DNA from 2 places in the Allobosea sp. BE125 genome. Region 1 is predicted to be linked to the other one. Evidence: riboswitches for the same ligand, from Rfam matches in the RefSeq annotation. Region 1 holds a riboswitch; the other holds the start of a gene.
The links. Region 1 has a riboswitch for cobalamin ahead of J2Y55_RS22915 (class I SAM-dependent methyltransferase). Riboswitches for the same ligand answer to the same signal wherever they lie in the genome.
Positions count from the first base shown of each region.

Region 2: linked by a shared signal. The riboswitch ahead of J2Y55_RS24365 (CbtB domain-containing protein) and the one ahead of J2Y55_RS22915 (class I SAM-dependent methyltransferase) in region 1 are both predicted to bind cobalamin.

Region 1 covers NZ_JAVDTY010000011.1:155,616-167,529, reverse strand. Annotated here, with positions in the region: gene J2Y55_RS22945 (AprI/Inh family metalloprotease inhibitor) at 1-97, shown strand, start outside; gene J2Y55_RS22940 (GNAT family N-acetyltransferase) at 246-860, opposite strand; gene J2Y55_RS22935 (ABC transporter ATP-binding protein) at 978-2,396, opposite strand; gene J2Y55_RS22930 (ABC transporter permease) at 2,393-3,352, opposite strand; gene J2Y55_RS22925 (ABC transporter permease) at 3,349-4,302, opposite strand; gene J2Y55_RS22920 (ABC transporter substrate-binding protein) at 4,299-5,837, opposite strand; gene J2Y55_RS22915 (class I SAM-dependent methyltransferase) at 5,862-6,674, opposite strand; cobalamin riboswitch at 6,802-6,998, opposite strand; gene J2Y55_RS22910 (TonB-dependent receptor) at 7,044-9,245, opposite strand; gene zigA (zinc metallochaperone GTPase ZigA) at 9,302-10,531, opposite strand; gene J2Y55_RS22900 (OFA family MFS transporter) at 10,692-11,914, opposite strand, start outside.
Region 2 covers NZ_JAVDTY010000012.1:218,750-230,663, forward strand. Annotated here, with positions in the region: gene J2Y55_RS24340 (D-2-hydroxyacid dehydrogenase) at 1-759, opposite strand, end outside; gene cobD (threonine-phosphate decarboxylase CobD) at 862-1,881, opposite strand; gene cbiB (adenosylcobinamide-phosphate synthase CbiB) at 1,896-2,876, shown strand; gene cobO (cob(I)yrinic acid a,c-diamide adenosyltransferase) at 2,883-3,494, opposite strand; gene cobU (bifunctional adenosylcobinamide kinase/adenosylcobinamide-phosphate guanylyltransferase) at 3,563-4,081, opposite strand; cobalamin riboswitch at 4,217-4,402, shown strand; gene J2Y55_RS24365 (CbtB domain-containing protein) at 4,439-4,615, shown strand; gene J2Y55_RS24370 (CbtA family protein) at 4,627-5,367, shown strand; gene J2Y55_RS24375 (DUF1636 family protein) at 5,422-5,832, shown strand; gene cobW (cobalamin biosynthesis protein CobW) at 5,829-6,866, shown strand; gene cobN (cobaltochelatase subunit CobN) at 6,873-10,316, shown strand; gene cobG (precorrin-3B synthase) at 10,313-11,602, shown strand; gene J2Y55_RS24395 (precorrin-8X methylmutase) at 11,606-11,914, shown strand, end outside.

The DNA.
Region 1 (11,914 bases):
GGGCGGCTCGGTGGTTGCGCGCCTGCGCGCCAGCGATGGCGGCGCGATGAACGGCGCCGTGACGAAATCGGGCGCCGCGCTCTCGCTCAACCGCTAGGTCTGATCGATATTCGAGCTTCGCCTTAAATCGTCATTGCGAGGAGCGTCAGCGACGAAGCAATCCAGAAGGGCTCGCTCGACGGCCCCTGGATTGCTTCGCTGCGCTCGCAATGACGATTTGAAAGCGCTCTGGCGGCGCGAGCCGGTCAGGCGCGCGAAGAGCGTCCGAACAAGGCCTGCGGCCAGAATTTGCGCTGCAGCGAGAGTGCCAGCGTGGCAAAGCCCTTGGCGTTGTCGAAGGCCTCGTCGAGGATGGTGAAAGGCGTCGGTCCGCCGGTCGCGATCGAGCCCTCGACGTCGTTGTAGCCGCCGACGAGATCGGCCTCGAACTTGCGCGCGAGACGGCGCATCGCCGCATTCTCCGGCAGGCAGGTCATGTAGAGCGTGCGGATGCCGCGATTGCGCCCGGCCGTGATCAGGCGGCTGAACAATTGCTCGCCGAGCCCGCGCCGGCGCCAGGCCTTCTCGACGCTGAAGGCGGCCTCGCCGGTCTGGGTGGCGACGTCCTCCAGCCCGCGCAATTCGGCCGCGCCGCGAACCTCGCCCTCTTCGATATAAGCGTAAACCAGCCCGCCGACGCCGAAGGTCGTGGCGGCGTAGTTGACGAGGAAATCATCGTTCACGGCCGTGCCGAAACGCTCGCGCCGCGTCACCGCGTCGAGCCGAAGCAGATGGGCGGTGAAGATATCGCGTTCCGTGGGCCAAAGCCGACGGATTTCACCATGGCCGGTCACAGCGCCGGCTTGTTTGGAACTTGCCAATGTCATCTCCTGTAACAGCGCGAAATCGCTGCGCTACCGACCAGGAGGCGTGTCTTCCCTAACTCGGACATCAGATCGTATGTTGCGGCGCACAATACAAGAGGCGCGCGGCTGAATTCAGCGCCCGATCGTGATCACGTCGTCGGCCGTCGCCGCCAGCAGGGCCCGGTCATGCCCGATCAGCACAAGTCCGACCCCCTCGCCCGCGACGACCTCCCGCAGCAGCGCGATCGTCTCGCGCTGGACCAGCGGATCGAGCCGCGAGGTCGGCTCATCGGCCACGATCAGCTCCGGCTTCATCAGCAGGATGCGCGCCAGCGCCAGCCTTTGCGCTTCCCCACCCGAGACCTCTCCTGGCCGGCGCCGCAGCAATCGCGGATCGAGCCGCAGCCGCTCGAGCAAGGGCGGCAGATCGCTGGAGAGATCGAGCTCGGGCGCGACCTGCGCGAGGTCGGAGAGCTGCAGGCCGATGCTACGGCCGGGCAGGAAGACGCTGGCGGGATCCTGATGCAGCTTCTGGTAGCGGCGACGCAGGCGCTTCAGTGCCGCGCGATCGCGATAGGGGTCGGCGCCGGCCCAGCTCACCTGGCCGGCGTCGGGCGCCTGCAGCCCGAGCAGGATATTGCCGAGCGTGGTCTTGCCGCAGCCGCTGGGGCCGGTGAGCGCGAGCACGCCACCGCGCGGGACATGGATGTCGAGCCGCTCGAACAGTGCAGGCCGGCCGCGGAAGCCGAAGCGCAGGCCATGGCCGGCAAGCACCGGAGCATCGACCGCGCAGCAGCGCAGGCTCGGCCGCCAGCGCGAGGGATCAGCCTCGACCCAGGCGCGGGTATAGGGTTGGCGCGGCGCGGCGAAGACGGCCGCGCTCTCGCCCTGCTCGACGATGCGGCCCTCGCGCAGCACCGCGAGCCGTCCGCCGAGCGCGCGCGCCAGAGCAGTATCATGCGTAATCACCATGAGCGCCCGCCCGGCCTGCCCAAGCGAGAGCAGGAGATCACGCGTCTGGTCGAGCCTTTCGGGATCGAGCCCCTTGGTCGGCTCGTCGGCGATCAGCAACGGAGCACGCCCGACCAGCACGGAGGCGACGAGCACGCGCTGCGCCATGCCGCCCGACAGCATCGACGGATAGGCCTGCGCCACCTCGGGCGCGAGCCCGACCGCCTGCAGCGCCGCCACCGCATCGCCCCGCCCCGTCCTCTCGAAGAGCTGGCGGCCGATCCGCATCGTCGGGTCGAGCGCCGCGCGCGGCTCCTGCGGCAGCAGCATGGTCTCGCGCGACCAGAACAGCCGCAGGAGCCCGGCCTGCCCGGCATCGACCGCCGCATGGCCGTTGATCGCGATCGTCCCGCCCGCCGTGAAGCCTTGCGGCAAGAGGCCCATCACCGCCTGGGCGATCAGGCTCTTGCCGCTGCCGGTCTCGCCGATCAGGACCAGCGTCCCGCCGGCCTCGACCTCGAGATCGACGTCAGCGACCACTGTCGCGCCATGGCCGTCGCGAATGACGAGACCGCGAATGACGAGGGCGAGCGGGCTCATCCTGCGGTCTCCTTGCCGGAATCGGGCTCCGACAAGGCCTGCCCGAGCAGCGTCGCACCGAGCACGGAGATGAAGATCGCCAGGCAAGGCGCCGCCATCTGCACCGGCGCCTCGGAAATGTAAGGCAGGAGTTCGCCGATCATCGCGCCCCATTCCGGCGTCGGCGGCTGCAGGCCCAGCCCCAGGAAGCCGAGCGCCGAGATCGACATGATCGCGGCCCCAAGCCCCAGCGTCGCCAGCGTCGTGGTCTGGCGCAGCACGGCGGGCAGGACGTGGCGGATCAATAGAGTGCGCGCCGGGAAGCCCGCCAGTCGCGCCGCCTCGACATGGGGCTCCTTGAGCTCGCCTTGCGCGATGGCGCGCGCCATCCGGGCGAATTGCGGCCACAGCGTCAATTTGATGCCGATCAGCATCGGCAGCACGCCGCCGCCAAGAAAACCGGAGATCAGCAGCGCCAGCAGGATGCCGGGAAAAGCCAGCATCAGATCGGCGAGACGCATGATCGCCATGTCGCTCCAGCGCCCGGCATAGGCAGCGATCAGGCCGAGCCCAAGACCGACTCCCGTGGCGGCGCCGACACAGGCGAGCGCGATCCCCAGCGAGCGGCCAGCCCCATGCGCCAGCCGCGCGAACACGTCGCGCCCGACATGATCCGTCCCGAGCGGATGCGCGAGCGAGGGCCCTTCGAGCGCATGCAGCAGATCCTGCATTGTGGGGTCATGCGGCGACAGCAATGGTCCAAACATGGCAAGCCCAGCCACGACGGCCAGCAGGACGAGCGGCAAGGCGAGACCAGCCTTCAACCTATATCCGCCTTCCGCCCTTACCCTGGCGAGCATTCGGAACGAATGCGTCTCGAAGGTTACGCCGGCACGCTCCGGATCATCCTGCGAAACGGAGCTGCGCGGCTCTTCGGAATGAGGCTTGGTGAGTTCGGAAAGCGCCTGCCCGCTCATGCCGCTGCCCTCGCGGCCTGGCGCGGATCCAGCGCGAGGCAGGCGAGATCGGCCAGGAGGTTGACGCCCGCATAGACCAGCCCGATCACCAGCCCCGCACCCATCACCACCGGCACGTCGCGGGCGAGCAGCGCCTTGACCAGCAATTCGCCCAGCCCCGGATAATTGAACAGCATCTCGACCACGACGAAACCGTCGACCATGTAGGCGAATTGCAGGGCGGCGAAAGTCGCGACCGGGATCGCCGCATTGCGCACACCGTGATGGCGGAAGGCCGATGCGGCCGAGCGTCCCCTGATCCGCGCAAAGGTCATGTAGAAGGCGCCGCGCACCTCGACGACCGCGTTGCGGATGACCCTGACCGAGAAGGCCGCCAGGCCCAGCGCCAGCGTCAAGGCCGGCAGGACCATATGCGCGCCTGTCCGGTAGCCCGCCGGCGGCAGCCAGCGCAGGCTGAGCGCGAAAACCGAGATCAGGCCGATGCCGACGAGGAAGCTCGGCAGCGAGGCGAGTGCCACGGCGATGCCCGTCGTCACGCGGTCGAGCCATCCTCCCGGCGCAAAACCGCAGGCGATGCCGAGCGGCAGGGCGATGAGATAGGAGACCAGCCAGCCGAGCGCGCCCAGGCCGAGCGTGAAGCGGCCATGATAGGCGATCTCCTGTCGCACCGGCTGGCGCGAGACCAGCGACTGGCCGAGATCGCCGGTCGCGACGCGGCCGAGCCAGGCGGCGTATTGCACGGCCAATGGCCGGTCGAGACCTTCCTCGCGGCGGATGCGTTCGGTCGTCTCGACCGTCACCCGCTCATCGCCGACGCGAGCCGCGGCGACGCGAAGCGCCATGTCGCCGGGCAAGGCATGCATGAAGGCAAAGCACAGTGTCGCCAGCAGCCAGGCCGTCAGCGCGGCCTGCGCGGCGCGCGCGCCCAGCAATGCGAGCGCCGGCCTCACTTCCAGGCCATCCGTTCGACCAAATAGCGCATCTCATAGGGGTCGATCGCGACGTTCTTGATCCGCCCGGAGACCGCGACGCTGTGTTCGGTCCAGGAGACCGGGACGGCGGGCATCTGGTCGTGCAGCAGGGCGATGATCTGCCCCCGCAGTTCGTCCTTGCGAGCGTCGTCGAAGCTCGCGAGATAGGCGTCCGTCAGGGCCTTGACCTGATCCCGACCATCCCAGCGCACCGTCCCCCAGACCGAGCGCTCACGCGCGAAATCGGGGATGATCGTCGCGATCGGCTCGGGCACATTGACATAGGTGCGCGAGACCAGCGTGAACTGCATGGTCCCATCCTTGATCGCGGCGGGAACGCTGTTGCCGGGACCGACCTCGATGGCGACATCCATGCCGATCCCACGCAATTGCGCCTGAATGGCCGAGGCCATGACCGGCAGCTCCGGCCGGTTGACCAGCGTCAGGAGCTTGGCCGCGAGGCGCACCCCGTCCTTGACGCGGATGCCGTCGCCTGCCGCGACCCAGCCGGCTTCGTCGAGCAGCTTGCGCGCCGCGGCGGGATCATGGGGGATGGCGGGCAGACCCTGGCGATGCCAGCCCGTCATGATCGGCGGCAGGAGCTGCGAGGCGCTCGAATCCGGATGGCGCAGGATCGCCTTGGCGATGCCGTCGCGGTCGACCGCCATGGCGATGGCGCGGCGGACGCGAAGATCGGAGAATTGCGGCAAGCCGCTGTCGAAAAACAGCGCGCGGATCCGCGGAATGGTCAGGCTCTCGACCTTCATCTGGCCGGCGGCATTGATCCGCGGCGTCGCGGTGGGGCTCAGCGTGTAGACGAGATCGGCGTCCCCAGCGATCGCGATATTGGCGCGGGTGTCGCCGTTGACCACCGCCGTGTAGCGCAGCCTGGCGATGGCGGGCCTGGTCCGCGCATAGCCTTCGAAACGATCGAGCTCCAGCGTCGTCTTGCCGTCGATCGCGGCGAGCTTGTAGGGCCCGGTCGCGACGATCTTGATGACCTTGCCGTCAGCACCATAAGCGGAGGGCGCGAGCACGATCGACGCGTAATCGCACAGGAAAGCCGGCAGCACGCTGAAGGGCGCCTTGGTACGGATCACAACGTCGGCGCCATCGAGCGACACGCTGTCGAGCGGCACGGCCGAGAGGCTCTCGCCGATGAAGGACTGCTTCAGGCTGGCCGCCACAGCCTGGGCCGTCACCGGGCTGCCGTCATGGAAGCTCAGGCCCGCGCGCAGCTTGAAGCGCCAGCTCAACTTGTCCTCGGAGACCGACCAGCTTTCGGCGATGCCGCCGACGAGCTGGCCTTCCGGCTCGACCTGCACCAGCGTCTCCGCGACCCCGAGGCGGGTCAGGATATAGCCGATATCGGCCGGATCGTTCGAGGTGTACTCCCAGGGCGCGACGACGCGCAGGACAGGTTCGCCCTGTTGGGCCAGGGACGGCATGGCCGCGAGCGGCAGAATGAACGCGCCGGCAAGCAGAAGGCGGCGGGTCAGGCCCCACGATGTCATGATTAAATCTCCGGTTAAGGCGGTTCAGCCCGGCTTGCGGGCGGACAGGATGAAGGACTGGCCCTGGGCCGCGAGCAGCCGCAGCCGCTCGCTCCAGGAGGCCGTCGCGAATTGGCGGCGCGCGATGCCGCTGAGCGGCCCGACACGCAGGGGCTCGAAGCCCGCCTCGCGCAACATCGCCTCGAGCGCCGGCGCGCGCAGGCCGTCGCGGAAATGCACGCCGTTGAGGATGCGTTGATGCGTCGCCTGATCCCAGGTCGAGGCAACCCCGGTAAGCCTGTCGACCAGCCCGGAGAGCCGCTTCAACAGCACGGATCTGCGCGAAAGCGTGACCCAGTCGCCATCGATGACGATGAGCGCCCCGCCCGGCCTGAGCACGCGCAACCAATCGGCCAAGGCGCGGGCGGGATCGATCAGCGTCCAGACCAGATGCCGGCAGATGACGAGGTCATAGGCCTCATCCGCCATCATCGTGTTCTCGGCGTCGCCGAGGTGGAAGCGAACGGCCGCATTCGCATGCTTCACTTGGGCACGGGCGATCATCGGCTCGCAGAGATCGATCGCATCGACGCTGCAGCCGAGCGAAAGCAGCACGCGCGTGATCTCGCCGGTGCCTGAGGCAAGCTCCAGCGCCCTGGCCCCGGCGGCAACCGGGGCATGGCTCGCGATCAATCGCGCCCAGGCCTCCAGCTCGGCATCGGAGCGGATCCTGTGGCCATAGGAGAGATCGAAGGTCTCGGCGCGTTTGCTCCAATAGGCGCGGATTTCGTCCTTCAGGCCGAAATTCGCTCCTCCGGAGGCGACCGCCTCGGCGTCTAGGGAGGTAGCATTCGACATCCGTCACCGGCTTCCCATGGATGGGACGCGGCCGGTGCTTCGGCGCCGTTCGAACCCGGTTGCGCGACCAGAACGCGCAAGTGAGCGACCGTCATCAGAGCTCCTTCCGGGGCACCCCGCCCGGTTGCATGGCTTCACGACGTCGGCAGGTCTCCTGGCTCGCGGGTCCAAGCTTCGTTCGGCCTTCCCGGGGCAAGCCCAGTGGCATGATCGAACGTCGCTCGCCGCTGACAGTTGCGGGGGCAGCTCCGGAATCGCGCGCTTGCGCGCGCCCACCGGATTCCCTTTTGATCTCTTTCGAGAACCGACCCCGCCAAGGAAGCACACCGCCTTGCGCCGCACAAGGCGCGATCGGCCGATCGCCCCCCATCAGAACTTCGCGCTCAGGAAGGCGCGCACGCCGCGCCCGGGCGCCACGACATCGTCCTTGCGAAAGGACACCGCGTTGCGGATCGTCTCGTTGAGCAGATTGGTGCCGTTGACGCCGGCAGTGAGCTCGATCGGCCCGAGCGGCCCGTCCTTGAGCTTGACCTTGTAGCTGAGCTCGGCGTTGAGCAGGTTGTAGCCGCTGGTCGGCGTCTCCTCGGGCGCGATCCGCTTTTGCGAGAAGGCGTGGATCAGGTTGACCTTGGCGAACCAGGCATCGCCGCCGCGCCAGAACAGCCCACCGCCGAGGCGTTGCGGCGGAATGCGCGGCACATTCTCGTCGCCGGAGAATTTTGCCCGGACGATGTCATATTGCCCCTCGACCCCGAAGACGTTCGGGCCGATCTCGAAGAGGTCGTATTGCGTCTTGAGTTCGCCGCCGAGGAAGCTGGCGTTTCGCTGGGTGTAGACCACCTGCGTCAATGCGGTGCCGGTGCCGCAGCTGGCGAAATCATCGTCGCAGCGCACGCCGGTGACGCGGCGATAGATGAAGCCCTCATAGCGCGTCGCATAGAGCGAGGCGTCGAAGCGCCAGGGACCTGCCGTGCGGCGCAGGCCCAGCTCGACCGTCTTGGCGGTCTCCTTCTTCAAGTTGGGATCGCCGATCTCGAAGGTGCCGGGCGCATCATGCGCGCCGCGCGAGAACAGTTCGGACGCCTTGGGCGCGCGCTCGGTATAGGAACCGGTCAGGCTGCCGGTGAAGCCGAAGGGCAGATCCTGCAACAGGCCGAGGCTCGCGCTCGCCGGCATGAAGCGCCGGCGCCGTGCCGAGGCGGTCGGATCGTCCGCCGTCGCAATTTGCGTCGCCGCACCGGTCTCGGGGTCGATGCCCCCAACGGTCGTGAAACCAGGCAGATAGCTGGCCGGGAAGTTCGTCGCGGTGCCTTTGACGTCGACATAGTCGATACGGCCGGCGGCCTGCAGCTTGGTGCCGGGCTGCAGCTGCAATTCGTTGAAATTATAGAAGCCGGCGCTGTTGGTGTCCGCCGGCGGCAGCAAACCACCGGCTTCCCCGGAGGTGCCGATCTCCTGGCGGCCGAGCTGCAGGCCGAAGGCCGAGGTCAGGCGGCCGATGCCGGTTTCGAGCGGCTTGAGCTGCGCCTCGACGCGCCCCTCGATCTCGCGGTTCTTGAACACGGCGGCGGTCTCGAAGCCGCCGCCCTCGTTCAGCCCCTGCTCCTGATGCCTGTAGACGGAACCGCCGACCCAGAAGCGCAAGGTGTCGATGAAGCCGCCATCGATCTGGAACTCGCCTTTGCCTGCGAGCTTGGTCTGTTCGAGGTCGATGCGGGTGCGCGTCGCCCGCGCATCGGCGCCGGGGATGCCGTAGAGGCTGGTGAAATGCGACAGCGAGACGCCGATGAAGCCGCGATTATCGGGCAGGAAATACGAGCCGCCGATCGCCTGGCCGTCGGAGCGGACATAGCTGTTGAACTGGGTGCCGCCGGGGATGTGATAATCCTCGGCATTGCGATGATAGATGTCGCCATGGACGACGAACTGGCCCGAGCGCGCATCGATCAGCGCCGAATTCTCGATGCCGCGATCGACCGAGGAGACCGAGGAGCGCGTCTCGGCATGGAAGCCCGGCGCGATCAGGAATGACGGGATGCGGTTGTTGTCGACGCTGACGACACCGCCGATCGCCTGCGAGCCATAGCGCAAGGTGCCCGGCCCGCGAATGACCTCGACGCGCTGCGCCGCCAGCGGATCGATCGGCACGCCGTGATCCTCGCCGAGATCGGAGACATCCTGCGAGCCGATGCCGTTTTCCTGGATGCGGACGCGGAAATTATCGAGGCCGCGAATGATCGGACGGTCAGCCGCGCCGGGCGCGAAGCCCGAATTGGTGATGCCCGGCTGGTTGGCGAGCTGGTCGCCGAGCGTGCGGCCGCCATTGCGCAGGAGTTCGCCCGCGGTCAGGAAGCTGACCGAGGAGAAGCTGCGGTTGACCGCAACCGCGTCGCCGCTCGGCGCGGCGGCATCGGGCAGGCCGCGCGGCTGGATCGGGCTCGGCGCCGTCACGGTGATCTCGGGCAGTTCGATGGCGGTTTGCGCCAATGCGCCGGTCGCAATGATGGCGCCCAGCGCGACGCCGGCACTGAGGATGCCGGCGCGGCGCGCCGCTGCAAGGTCGATGGTCATGGGACAATCCGCTGTGAAAGGGGGCTATGCCGCCGCCCGAGGCGGCGGGAGAAAGCTCAGGCGGCCTGCCGGTCCCAGGCGGGGAACGGGTCGTCGAGCGCGAGCAGCGCTTTCGAGAGGCCTGTCGTGGAACTTCCGGTCAGGCAGGCATCGAGCGCCGCACGGATCGCGGCCTCGTCCATCTCCGGTCCGCCGATGAAGACCAGCTCCTGCCGGCGGTCGCCCCAGATCTGCGACCAGTGGCGGCGCATCAGCGAGGCGAACTCCTCCGAGCGCGGCCAGCGCTCCTGCGGCACCGCCGCCCACCAGCTGCCCAGCCCCTCCGTCCGCGTGATCCGCCCGGCGAGCGAGTATTCGCCGACCCAATGCGGCCGCGTCGCCAGCCAGAAATGCCCCTTGGCGCGGATCACCCCGGGAAAGCGAGTGTTCATCAGCGCATGCAGCTGGCGCGGATGGAACGGCCGTCGCGCCCGGTAGACGAAGGAGCGGATGCCGTATTCCTCGGTTTCCGGCACATGGTCGCGGAAGCCGAACAGCTCCTTGTGCCAGAGCGGATGCGTTTCCGCCCTCTCCTCGTTGAACAGCCGCGTGTTCAGGACCTGGTCGAGCGCCACCCGGCCGAAATCGGCCTCGACGATCTCCGCATCGGCATTGAGCCCGCGCACGACGCGGCGCACCCGGTCGCGCTCCTCGGCCGAGACCGCGCCGGCCTTGTTGATCACCACGACATCGGCGAATTCGATCTGCTCGACCAGGAGATCGACCAGCGTGCGCGCATCGCCCTCCCCGGCGGTCTCGCCGCGATCACTGAGGAAATCGCGGCTGTCGTAGTCGGCGAGCAGGTTGATGGCGTCGACCACCGTCACCATCGTGTCGAGCCGTGCGACATCGTCGAGCGAGCGGTCCTCCTCGTCGCGGAAGGAGAAGGTCGCGGCGATCGGCAAGGGCTCGGCGATGCCGGTGCCTTCGATCAGCAGGTAGTCGAAGCGGTTCTCGGCCGCGAGCCGGCGCACCTCGCTCAGGAGATCGTCGCGCAAGGTGCAGCAGATGCAGCCATTGCTCATCTCGACCAGCTTTTCGTCGGTTTTGGACAGGTCCGCCCCGCCCTCGCGCACGAGATCGGCGTCGATATTGACCTCGCTCATATCGTTGACGATGACCGCGACGCGCTTGCCCTCGCGATTATTGAGGATGTGGTTGAGCAAGGTGGTCTTACCGGCCCCGAGGAAGCCGGAGAGTACGGTCACCGGCAGGCGGCGGTCGGTCAGGAGCGAGGCTGGAGGCATGACGGGCTCGGGTGATTGCAAGAGAATTTTGTTACATTATAACATTACCGTTCTGTCAACCCGCGAAATCGCAGCCTGCCCGGGCGCCCAGGAAAGCCGCCCAGCAAAAAGGCCCGCATCGAATGATGCGGGCCTCGGTATCGTCACTGCTGCGGCTGTTTCAGCGGAACAGCGCCAGCGATTTGGACAAGGTGATCCAGACGCCCCAGGCCAGCGGAATGCCGACCACGGCCCAGGCGAGCAGCGCCGTGCCGTCGAAGCCGCCCTTGCCGATGCCGAAGGAGCCATGCGGGCCGCTCGCCGCGGCGCTGGCGGTCCTGGCCTGGAGGGCTGCGACTTCCGCATCCCTCATGAACCATTTCTGCACCACGGGCCGGACCAGCAGATTGGCGATGAAACCCGCCACCAGCATGCCCGCGAGGATATACATCGTCCGATCATAGACCTGCGCGCGCGGCACGCCGGCATTGATCTGCGCCTCGCGGATATAGTTGACCACGACGGGGCCGATGATGCCCGCCGTCGACCACGCCGTCAGCAGCCGGCCATGGATCGCGCCGACGAACTGGGTGCCGAACATGTCGGCGAGATAGGCCGGCACGGTGGCAAAGCCCCCGCCATACATCGACAGGATGATGCAGAAGAAGGCGACGAACAGCGCCAGCGACCCGGCATGGGCGGCCCAGGGCGAGAGCCCGTAAAGCACGATGCCCAGGCCGAAGAAGGTCGCATAGGTCAGCTTGCGGCCGAGCTTGTCCGAGAGCGAGGCCCAGAAGAAGCGCCCGGCGATGTTGAACAGCGAGAGCAGGCCGACGAAGGCCGCAGCAATCGTGGCGATCTGCTTCTTCTGCTCGGCGTCGAGCGCGGCGAACCCGATCTCCGGCTTGCCGATCAGCGAGCCGGCGAAGATCTCCTGCAGCATCGGCGAGGCCATGCCGAGCACGCCGATGCCGGCGGAGACGTTGAGGCAGAGCACGGCCCAGATCAGCCAGAACTGCGGTGTCTTATGCGCGTCCTTGAGATGGACATGGCCAGAGGTGATCATCGCGTTCTGGGTCGCCGGCGGGGTCCAGCCGTCCGGGCGCCAACCCGAAGGCGGAATCCGGTAGCCGAAGGCGCCCGCCATCATGAAGACGAAGTAGATCGCCGCCATCACCACGAAGGTCTGCCAGACGCCGACCGAGGTCGGGGTCTTGAAAGCGTTCATCAGGATGTCGGCCAAGGGCGAGCCGATCATCGCGCCGCCGCCGAAACCCATGATCGCCATGCCGGTCGCCATGCCGCGCCGGTCGGGGAACCATTTCACCAGGGTCGAGACCGGCGAGATGTAGCCCAGGCCCAGCCCGATACCGCCGATGACGCCCGAGCCCAGCCACATCAGCC
Region 2 (11,914 bases), on a different contig from region 1:
CAGGGCGGCGAGCAGCGCGGCCTCATCCACCACCTTCCCGCGTGCGACATTGATGAGGACGGCCGTGGGCTTCATCGCGGCGAGCGCCTGGACGCCGATCAGCCCTTCGGTCTCCGCCGTCAGCGGGCAGGTCAGCGCGACGATGTCGGCCTGCGCCATGACCTCGTGCAATTGATCGGGCCGGACGATCGCCTCGATATGCGGCTGCGGCTCCGGCTGGCGGCGCACGCCGATGACGCGGATGCCGAAAGCCGAGGCGAGCGCGGCCAGGCGCAGGCCGATGCGACCGAGCCCGACGATGACCATGGTCTTGCCGCCGAGTTCGTCCTCGCGCCTGGCGCGGTCGTCGATCATCGGGCGCCAATGCTTGGCCGTCTGATTGTCGCGGGCGAGATGGATCTGGCGGGTCAGGGCCAGGACCAGCGCCATGGCGTGCTCGGCGACGGCACGCTCATTCACCCCTTGCGCGCTGGCAAGGCGGATGCCGGCGGCGGCCAGGGCCGGCTTGTCGAACTGGTCGGTGCCGGCGCTGACCGACTGGATGAAGCGCAGCTTCGGCGAGGCAGCGATCAATTCGTTGCGCCAGAGGCCGGAGACGACGAGGACATCGGCCTCCGCCGAGCGCGCCTTGAGCTCGTCGAGCGAGTTCGCCGAAAAACTCCGGGCAGCGTGGCCGCGCGTCGCGAACTCGGCCTGCAATTGATAGGCGGCGTGGGAAAAACCGATCGTCAGCTCATTGTCAGGCGGCAGCGGGGGCATTCGTCTCGTTCCTCGACAGTCAAAAGGCGTGGTCAGGTTATCGGGCGTGGTCAGGTTATCGGGAGAGCGGCGTGCTGTCCCGGCGGTCAACGCATGCTAGCTTCACGCTGGACCAGGGCCGGAGGTCGCAAAGCCCTCAAGCGCCGCCTGGAGCCTGGCCCACTCAGAAGCCGCGCCTGGCAGGCCGAAACGCAACCAGCGCGCATCGTTCTGGAAGCGGCGCAGATAGAGGCCACGGCAGCCGAGATGGGTGAAGAGCGCTGGCGCGTTGCCGGTTTCGAGCAGCCTGAACAGCGCCGTGCCGCCGACGATCCTGCCATGCGGCGCGAGCAGCGCATCGAGCCGGGCGGCATCGGCCGCGCGAGCGGCTCCGGCTTGCGCGAGCCAGGGGGAATCGGCCAGCGCAGCCGCTCCGACATGCAGCGCCGGCCCCGCCACCGCCCAGGGCCCCATCGCCGCGCGCAGGGCCTCGGTCAGCCCCGGATCGCCGATCGCGAAGCCCAGGCGCAGGCCCGCCAGCCCATATGTCTTGCCGAAGGAGCGCAGCACCAGCGTCGCCGGCGGCAATTCGGGCAGGACGCTGGCCTCCGGCGTGAAATCGGCAAAAGCCTCGTCGATGACGAGCAGACCGCCGCGCGCGGCGCATCGGGCCGCCATCGCCGCGAGCCCTTGCCGCGACACGACCCGGCCATCGGGATTGTTCGGATTGACCAGCACGACGGTGCGCGCCTCGCTCGCCCGGTCCAGGTCGCTGACGGCGCGCACCTCCGCGCCCGCCTTGGCCCAGGCCTGGGCATGCTCGGCATAGGTCGGCCCCAGCACCGCGACCGGACCGGCACCGGCGAGACGCGGCAGCAGGTCGATCAGGATCTGCGTGCCGGGCGCCGCGACGATGTCCGCGCCGTCGGGCACGCGATAGGCCGCGCGCGCCGCAGCCAGCAGCGCCGCCTCGTCATCGGCGCCCGGCAGGCGCTGCCACAGGCTTTGCGGCAGCGGCGGTAGCGGATACGAGATGGGATTGATACCCGTCGAGAGATCGATCCAGGGCTCGGGCGCGCCCGCAAACAGCGCCCGCGCCTTGGCGAGATCGCCGCCATGCCAGATTTCGCCCTCAATCACGATCGATCCCGCCTCGCATGAGCCCGCCCGACACCTTGCTTCTGCTGCTCGCCGCGCTCGCGATCGAGGCCGCGCTCGGCTATCCCCAGGGCTTGTATGCGCGGATCGGCCATCCCGTCACCTGGCTTGGCGCATTGATCGCGGCGCTCGACGACAGCCTGAACCGCGAGACCGCGTCTTATGCGGCACGCAAGGCGGCCGGGCTCGCCGCGCTCGTCATCCTGCTCTGCGCGACGATCGCCTTCGCCTCGACGGCGACCCGGCTTTGCCTCGGGCTCGGGCCGCTCGGCCTGCTGCCCCTGGCGCTTCTGGCCTCGACCCTGCTGGCGCAGCGCAGCCTCTACGAACATGTCGCTGATGTCGCCGAGGGGCTGGAGCAAGGCGGGCTTTCCGAGGGACGAAAGGCGGTTGCGATGATCGTCGGGCGCAATCCCGAAAGCCTCGACGAGGCCGGGGTCTCGCGCGCCGCGATCGAGAGCCTCGCCGAGAATTTCTCCGACGGCGTCGTTGCCCCCGCCTTCTGGCTCGGCCTCGCCGGCCTGCCGGGCTGCGCACTCTACAAGGCGATCAACACCGCCGATTCGATGATCGGCCATAAGACGCCGCGCCATCTCGCCTTCGGCTGGGCGGCGGCCAGGCTCGACGACCTCGTCAATCTCCCGGCCTCGCGGCTCACCGCGCTGTTGCTGGTCGCAGCCGCAGCCCTCGACCGGGAGGCCGATGCGGCCGGAGCCTGGAAAGCCGTGCGGCGCGACGCCCATCGCCACCGCTCGCCCAATGCCGGCTGGCCGGAGGCGGCGATGGCCGGGGCGCTCGGCCTGCGCCTCGCCGGACCGCGCATCTATGGCGAGACACGCGTCGAGGATGGCTGGATGGGGGATGGCCGCGCGGAGGCGACGGCCGCCGACATCAGGCGGGCGCTCAGGCTCTATCGCGGGGCCTGCCTGATGCTGTGGGCGCTGGCGGCGGCGGGCGTGGCGATCACGATAGCCGCCTGAAAGCTCTCAGAACTCGATCCCCGCCTGCGCCTTCACGCCCGCCGCGAAATGGTGCTTCACCAGCGTCATTTCCGTAACCAGATCGGCAGCTGCGATCAGCTCCGGCTTGGCGTTGCGGCCGGTGACGACGATGTGGAGGTCGTCCCGGCGCGCAGCGAGCGTCGCGACCACCTCGTCCAATGGCAGATAATCATAGCGTAGCGCGATGTTGAGCTCGTCGAGCACAATCAGGCGGATCGTCTCGTCGGCCATCAATTCCTTCGCCTTCTCGAAGGCGCGCCCGGCCGCGGCGATGTCGCGGGCCTTGTCCTGCGTCTCCCAGGTGAAACCTTCGCCCATGCTGTGCCAAGCGATCTGATCGCCGAAGGCGTCGAGCGCCTTGCGCTCGCCCGTCGCCCAGGCGCCCTTGATGAACTGGACCACGCCGACGCGCCAGCCATGGCCGAGCGCGCGCAGCATCAGCCCGAAAGCGGCCGTCGATTTGCCCTTGCCCGGCCCGGTGTTGACGATGAGCAGGCCCTTCTCGATCGTCTTGCCCGCAACCTCGGCGTCCTGCACCGCTTTGCGCTTCTCCATCTTGGCCTTGTGGCGGGCGGCCTCTTCAGCGTCGATCGTCATGTCACGTCACCTGCATCTCACTTCACCTGCCAGCTCACTTCACCTGCCAGCTCACTTCACCTGCCAGCTCACTTCACCTGCATGGCCAGTCCGGCGACCATGAAGACCACGTGCCGGGCCCGCGCCGCAAGGTTCTGGTGCAGGCGGCCAGCCTCGTCGCGGAAGCGCCGCGCCAGGGCATTGTCGGGCACGATGCCGAGCCCGACCTCGTTCGAAACCAGCACGACATGGCCGGAGGCTTCAGCACAGGCAGCGATGAGCTCGGCGCCAACGGACACCGTATCCTGCTCCGCCAGGATCAGATTGGTCAGCCACAAGGTCAGGCAATCGACCAGGATCGGCCGCCCTGCCGGCACGGCGCGAACAGCCTCGGGCAAGGCGAGCGGCGCGTCGACCGTGACCCAGCTTGCGGAGCGCCGCGCCCGATGCTCGGCGATGCGCGCGCGCATCTCGTCGTCATAGGCCTGGGCGGTCGCGATATAGCTCCAGGGCGCCGGCAGCGCCTCGATCAGCGCCTCGGCATGGCGGCTCTTGCCCGAGCGCGCGCCGCCGAGAACCAGGGTGAGATGAGGAAGGATCGTCGCCACAGCCGAAACCTCTACCGACATAACCGTCATTGCGAGCGCAGCGAAGCAATCCAGCGTCTCACTCTATCGCTTCCCGGATTGCTTCGCTGCGCTCGGAATGACGGCGCAGTGCATTGCACAGCACCGTCCACATGGCTAATGATCATCCCCGACGGTGCCCCGGCAACGGGGTGAAAAGGGAACGCGGTGCGATACCGCGGCTGCCCCCGCAACTGTAAGCGGTGAGTTCTGCGCCATCGGCCACTGGGAGCGATCCCGGGAAGGCGGCTCAGGACGTCGAGATCCGTGAGCCAGGAGACCTGCCGTCGTCGTTCCGCAATCCAACAGGCCGCCGGCGGGGCGGCCAGGAGAAACACGATGAATACCTCCGCTTCGCTCTCGACTTCGGCCGGCGTTTCCGAACGCGCCAAGGCCGCACTAGTCGCCCTGCTGCTCGGCAGCGTGCTGATCTTCACGGTCGGCTTCGCGCATTCGAGCAGCGTCCACAACGCCGCCCACGACACGCGCCACACGCTCGCCTTCCCCTGCCACTGAGGGGATCGGACATGGTCAATCGCGTTCTCACGGTCAGTCTCCTGGCCGGGCTTCTGGCTGGGCTCGTCATCGCCGCGCTCCAGCACGTCACCACCACGCCGCTGATCCTCAAGGCGGAAACCTATGAAGCGGCGATGCGTGCCGCCGCGCCGTCTTTCGCGTCCTTTGACGGGCAGGCCCGCATCATCCTCGCCCATGGTCCCGCCGGCGACGCCGCCGGCCATGAGCATGCCGAATGGAAGCCGCAGGACGGCTTGCAGCGCACCGCCTTCACCACGCTGGTCACGGTCGCGACCGCGATCGGCTTCGCCGCGCTGCTGCTCGGCGGCATGATCGCGGCGAATGAGACGATCGACGACAGGCGCGCGCTCGCCTGGGCGGTCTGCGGCTTCCTCGCCTTCGGCCTCGTCCCGGCGGCGGGCCTCGCACCGGAATTGCCCGGCAGCGCAGCGGCCGAACTCTTGCCTCGTCAGATCTGGTGGGTCGCGACGGCGCTGGTCACGGCTGGCGGGCTCTTCGTCTTCCTGCGCATGGAAGCCGGCTGGCTCAGAGCCCTGGCCGTACTCGCCATGCTCGTGCCGCATCTGATCGGCGCGCCACATCCGGCCGCGCCGGAGAGCAAGGTTCCAGCCGAGATCGCGGCGCATTTCACCGCATTGTCGCTCTCGATCCAGGCCGCGCTCTGGCTCGCCACCGGCCTGGCGGTCGGCGTGATCTGGCCCTGGGCGACGCGACGCGCGGCCAAGGCCTGACGCCTCGCGCGCTTCTTCCCAGGGAGCGCGCATCTCGAACACGGAGGCGTTTGCATGCCCGAGGCCGATCTCACCATACATGTCTGCACCGTCTGCCGGCGCGTGCGCGAGGACCTCGCCGAAGGCTACGACCAGCCGGGACTCGGCCTCGCAGCCGCGCTCGGCGAGCGGCTTGCCGGCAAGGCCGGGATCACCGTCGAGGCGGTCGAATGCCTCGCCGTCTGCAAGCGCCCTTGCACGGTCGCCTTCGCGGCGAACGGCAAATGGACCTATCTCGTCGGCGATCTCGACGCCGAAACCCATCTCGACGATATCGTCGGCGCGGCGGAGAGCTATGCCGCCAGCGCCAACGGCATCATTCCCTGGAAAGAGCGACCCATCCCCTTCCGCAAGGGCGTGGTCGCGCGCGTGCCGCCGCTGAGCCTGCGCGAACCGGACCTGCGCAAACAAGGATCGACATCATGAATGCCTCCCTAGCCAAAGTGCCCTGCACCATCATCACCGGCTTCCTGGGCGCCGGAAAAACCACGCTGGTGCGCCATCTGCTCGAGAATGCCGGGGGCAAGCGCCTCGCCGTGCTCGTCAACGAATTCGGCGATCTCGGCTTCGACGGCTCCTTCCTCGCCGGCTGCGGCATCGAAGGCTGCACGGAAGAGGATGTGGTGGAGCTGCCCAATGGCTGCATCTGTTGCACGGTCGCCGACGATTTCGTGCCGGCGCTGGAAAAGCTGCTGAACCGGCCGAACCCGCCCGAGCACATCCTGATCGAAACCTCGGGCCTGGCCCTGCCGAAGCCGCTGGTGACGGCCTTCAACTGGCCGGCGATCCGCTCGCGCGTCACGGTCGACGGCGTCATCGCGGTGGTCGACGGGCCGGCTGTGGCCGAGGGCCAGTTCGCCGACGATCCCGAGGCGATGGCCGCTCAAGCCGCGCAGGATTCATCGGTCGAGCACGACAACCCGCTGGAGGAGGTCTTCGAGGACCAGATCCTCTGCGCCGACCTGATCCTGCTCAACAAGAGCGATCTCGTCGATGCAGAAGCCAGGGCCCGCGTCATCGCCGAGATCAGGGAGCATCTGCCAAAGGCGATCAAGATCGTCGAGACCTCGCATGGCAAGGTCGAGCCGGCGTTGATCGTGGGGCTGAACGCCGCCGCCGAGAACGATCTCGCGGCGCGCCCCTCGCATCACGGCGAGGGCGAGGACCACGACCATGACGATTTCGACTCGGTCTCGCTGCCGCTGCCGGCCGGCCTCTCGCCCGAGACACTCTCGGCCCGCATGGGCAAGGCCGCCGAGGCCGAGGGCGTGCTGCGGCTGAAGGGCTTCACCGCCGTGCCGGGCAAGCCGATGCGCCTCGTCGTGCAGGGCGTCGGCCGCCGCGTCAGCCATCATTTCGATCGGGCCTGGGGCGCTGACGAGGCGCGCGATGGCCGGCTCGTCGTGATCGGCCTTAAGGGCTTCGACCGCACCGCCGTGGAGGCCGCGCTCGCGGGCTGAACGCGCATGCACCTTCTCCCGACCAGCGAGATCAGGCTCGACGACGGCGAAGACGCCGTCGACCTCGCCTTGCCGCCGGGGGATGTGCTGGTTCTGTCCTATGCCGACAGCGATCTCTCGGCGATTGCGGTCGCCGCCGGTATGGCTGCTGGAGCAAGCGGGCTCGATGTCCGGCTCACCTCGCTCAGGCGGCTCAAGCACCCGCTTTCGGTCGACCTGCTGGTCGAGAAGACGGCGGCAAAGAGCCGCTTCGTGCTGGTGCGCTGCCTCGGCGGCCTGGACTATTGGCGCTACGGCGTCGAGCAGTTGGCCGAGACCTGCCGGCGCGAAGGCATCGCGCTTGCCGTGCTGCCGGGCGACGACCGGCCGGATGCGCGCCTGGCGGAACACGGCACCGTGCCGGCGGCGTTCGCGGCCGAATTGCTGGGCTATTTCCATGCCGGCGGCGGTGCTGAGAACATGCGGCGGTTGCTGGGGCGGATTGGGGATTATCTCGGCGCCTCCCTTCCCTCATCCGACCCGGCTACGCCGGGCCACCTTCTCCCCCGAGGGGAGAAGGATGAGGCGGCGGCAGCTTCGCCCTTCTCCCCCCGGGGGAGCAGGTGCCGGCAGGCGGATGAGGGAAGGCGAGATGCTTTCGAGCTCGCACCCCTTTCGCTCCCTTCGCTCTTCGCGCTCAGCGCGGGCGCAACTCCCACCCCCTGGCGCGAGGCGCTCGCCGCCCTTCCCGCTGAGGCCCCGCTCGTTCCCATCCTGGTCTACCGCTCGGGCGTCAGTGCCGGCGACACCGCCATGGCTGAGGCGATCGCGGCTGCTCTCGCCGCCCACGGCCACGCTCCGCTGATCCTGGCGCTCACCAGCCTGAAGGACCCCACTGTTACGGCGGAACTCGCGGCGCTGATCGGCTTGCGCAAGCCCGCGCTGATCGTCACCACCACCGCCTTCTCGGCGCGCGAGGGTGACGCTTTCGTGCTCGACACCGCCGATTGCCCGGTGCTGCAGGCCGTGCCCGTCGGCAGCGCGCGAGAGGCCTGGAATGCCTCGCCGCGCGGTTTGTCGGCCGTCGATCTTGCCATGCAGGTGGCACTGCCCGAATTCGACGGCAGGCTCGGAACCATCCCCGTCGCATTCAAGGCGGATGTGACGGATGCCGCGACCGGCCTCGTCATCCGCCGCCTCCTGCCCGATCCCGAAGGCATTGCGGCGCTGGCCGATCTCGCCGCGGGCTGGATCGCGCTCGCCGCCAGACCGGCGGCCGAACGCAGGCTCGCTCTGGTGATGTCTGACTATCCCGCACGCGGCGGCCGGGCCGGTTTCGCGGTCGGGCTCGATACGCCGGCAAGCGTGGCTGCGATCTCGGAGCTGCTGGCGGGAGCGGGCTACGCTGTCGCCAGCCGTCATTGCGAGCGCAAGGACGGCGAAGATGGGCCCGCGCTCATGGCCGCCCTCACCACCGGCACCGCCGATTTCGCCGTCCCGCTCCCGGCCTATCGCGCCTGGCTCGACGGCATTCCCGCGGCCGCCCGCGACGCGCTTCTCGCCGCTTGTGGCGAGCCGGAGCCCGACGGCGACGCCTTCCGCTTCCGCACCGTCCAGGCCGGTCATCTTACCATCGCATTACAGCCGCCGCGCGATGCCACGCCCGACCGCAAGGCGCGCTATCACGATCCGGACGCCCCGCCCGGCCATGCCTATCTCGCCTTCTATCTCGGCTTGCGCGAGACCCTGCGCATCGACGCGCTGATCCATCTCGGCACGCATGGCACCATGGAGTGGCTGCCGGGCAAGGCTGTCGCGCTCTCGCCCTCCTGCTGGCCCCGCCTGATCACCCAGGGCCTGCCGGTGATCTATCCCTATGTGGTCGATGATCCCGGCGAAGCCGCGCCCGCCAAGCGCCGGCTGTCGGCGATCACGCTCGGCCATCTGCCGCCTGAACTCGCCGAGACCGGGGCCGGCGGCGAGGTGGCGCTGCTGCGCGATCTCGTCGAGGAGTTCTCGCAGGCGCAAGTGATGGATCCACGCCGGGCCGAAATCGTCGCCCGCGAGATCCGTGAGCGCGCTGAAGCCAGCGGACTCAGCCAGGCCTGCGGCGTCACGCCCGATCTCGATATGAGCGAAGCGCTGACCCGGCTTGATGCGCAGCTCTGCGATATCGCCGAATTGCCCTTCCGCGACGGGCTGCACATCTTCGGGCAAGCGGCGCACGACCCCACTTCCTCGCAGGCCGAGCGGACAAATCTGCTACGCGCGCTCGATGGCCGCTTCGTGCCGCCCGGCCCTGCCGGCTCGCCGCATCGCGGCCGGCCCGATGTGCTGCCGACCGGGCGCAACCTCTCGACGCTGGACCCGCGCGCGATCCCAACACGCGCCGCGGCGAGGCTGGGCGGCCTCGCTGCGCAGGCCGTGATCGCGCGCCATCTGCAGGAGCATGGCGACCATCCGCGCCGGATCGTGATGGATCTCTGGGCCTCGCCGACCCTGCGCTCGGGCGGCGAGGACATCGCGCATGCTCTCGCCCTGATGGGCGTCGAGCCGCTCTGGGACCATGCCTCGACGCGGGTGACGGGCTTCTCGATCGTCCCGCTGCCGAAGCTGACGCACCCGCGCCTCGACGTGACGATCCGCATCTCCGGCGCCTTCCGCGACACGTTTCCCGGCCAGATCGCCCTGCTTGATGCGGCCGCCCGCGCGGTTGCGTCCCTCGACGAGCCCGACGACTGGAACGAGCCCGCCGCCGCCTGCAGGCGGGGCGAGGCCGGCGCACGCATTTTCGGAGCGGCACCCGGCCGCTATGGCGCAGCGATGGCCGACCGCGCCCTCGACGGCGACTGGTCGACGCGCGACGAACTGGCCGAGGCCTATCTCGCCGCCTCCAGCCATGCCTATGGCGGGGCGGAGGGCGCGGCGACCACCGATGCGGGTTTCGCCGAACGCATCAGGGAGGCGCAGGCCTTCATCCATGTCAGCGACACGGCCGGGCGCGACATCCTGGAAGCCTCGAGCGCGGCCGATGTCATCGGCGGGCTTGCGGCGGCGGCCAAATCGCTCGGCGCCAATCCCGCACTCTACAGCCTCGACTCCTCAAACCCCGAGGCACCGAAGGCGCGCACGCTGACTGAGGACATCGCGCGCATCGTCCATGGCCGCTTGACGCATCCGCGCTGGATCGCGGCGCAGCTCGCCCATGGCTGGCGCGGCGCGGCGGAGCTGGCCGAGGCCGTCGACACGCTTTTCGTTTTCGCGGCGAGCACGGATGCGGTCGCGGATGGGCTGTTCGACGCCGTCTTCCAGGCCTATTGCGCCGATCCGGCGATCTGGAGCGCGCTGGAGGCGGCGAATGCTCCCGCCGCCAACGCCATCCGCGCCCGGCTGAGCGACGCCGAGCGGCGCGGTCTGTGGACGAGTCGGCGCAATTCGGTCGCGGCGTTTCTCGCACGGGCCGCGGAATGAGCGTGCGCCCGCAGGAACGTGTGCCCCTGGCTGCGCTGCGGCGCGGCTGGTGCCCGAGCACATTGAAGCCGATGGAGACCGGCGATGGCTGGCTGGTGCGGCTGCATCCGCCCGGAGCCGCGCTGACGCCCACGCAGCTCATTCGCATCGCCGCCCTGGCGCGTGAACACGGCAACGGCCTGATCGAAATTTCCGCGCGCGGCAACATGCAGTTGCGCGGGGTGACGGCTGAGAGCCATCCGGCGCTGGTCGCAGTGCTGCTGGGCGAACGCCTCGTCGACGAGCATGACGGCGACGGCCCGCAGCGCCTGACACTGACCGCGCCGCTGGCGGGAGAAGGCGAGCTGATCGACGCTGCTGCGCTGGCCGAGGCGATCGAAGCGCGCGGGCGGCTCGTTTCCGGCCTGCCGGCGAAACTCCTGATCATCGTCGATGGCGGCGGGGCGCTCTCGCTCGACGCGTTCGCCTGCGATCTGCGCCTCCTAGCGATCGCAGCCGACCGCATCGTCGTCGGCCTGCCTGACGGCTCATGGCGCGGGCCGATCGCCGTTGCGGACACGGTCGAGGCCATCGAGACGATGCTGCATCGCTTCGCCGGGCATCACGCCCAGGCGCGCGAGACGATCCGCCGCCTGCGCGATCTGCCGCCCGAGGCGCTCGCCGCTCTCTGCGGGCTGCCCGAAACCGATGCCCCGCCAACTCGCCCTGCTCCCCGCCGTGCCGGCCTGTTTGCGCCCGGCACTGGCCGCTTCGCCGCCATCGCCGCCCTGCCCTTCGGCCGCGGCGACGCCGCCACGCTGGCAGCCCTCGGTCACGCCGCCGAGGCGCAAGGCGCGCATAAACTGCGCCTCTCGCCCTGGCGCGGGCTTGCCTGCCTCGGTCTGAGCAAAGCCTCGGCGCAGGCCTGGCTCGGCGAGGCCGACCGTTTGGGGCTGATCACGCAAGACGAGGATCCGCGCCTCTCGGTCCAGGCCTGCGCCGGCAAACCGGCCTGCCTGCGAGCCGAAACCGAGGCCATGAGCGACGCCGCGCAGCTCGCCGAGGCGGCCGCGCCGCTCTTGGCCCAGGGCCTGAGCCTGCATGTCTCGGGCTGCGCCAAATCCTGCGCCCATCCTGGAGCTTCCGACCTCACCTTGGTCGGCCGGGAGGGGCGTTATGACGTGGTTCTCCACGGCACGACGCGCGATCAGCCTGTCGCGACGCTTGACCTTTGCGACATCCTGCGGCGTCTGCAGCCGGGACAGGATCTTTTCGCCCGCCTGAGTGCGGCGGCTTCAGGACATTAGAGTTTGAGCACGCGTTACGACTATATCCAGGACGGAGCCGCGATCTATGAGCGCTCCTTCGCGATCATCCGGGCCGAGGCCGATCTATCGCGCTTTTCCGGCGCCGCCGCGCGCGTCGTGGTGCGGATGATCCACGCCTGCGGCATGACCGACCTGCCTGGTGACGTCGAGATGTCCGAGGGCTTCACGAGTGCAGCCGAAGCCGCGCTGCGGGCCGGCGCGCCGATCCTCTGCGACGCCAAGATGGTCGCCAATGGCGTGACGCGGGCGCGCCTGCCGGCGCGAAACGAGGTGGTCTGCACGCTCGACGAT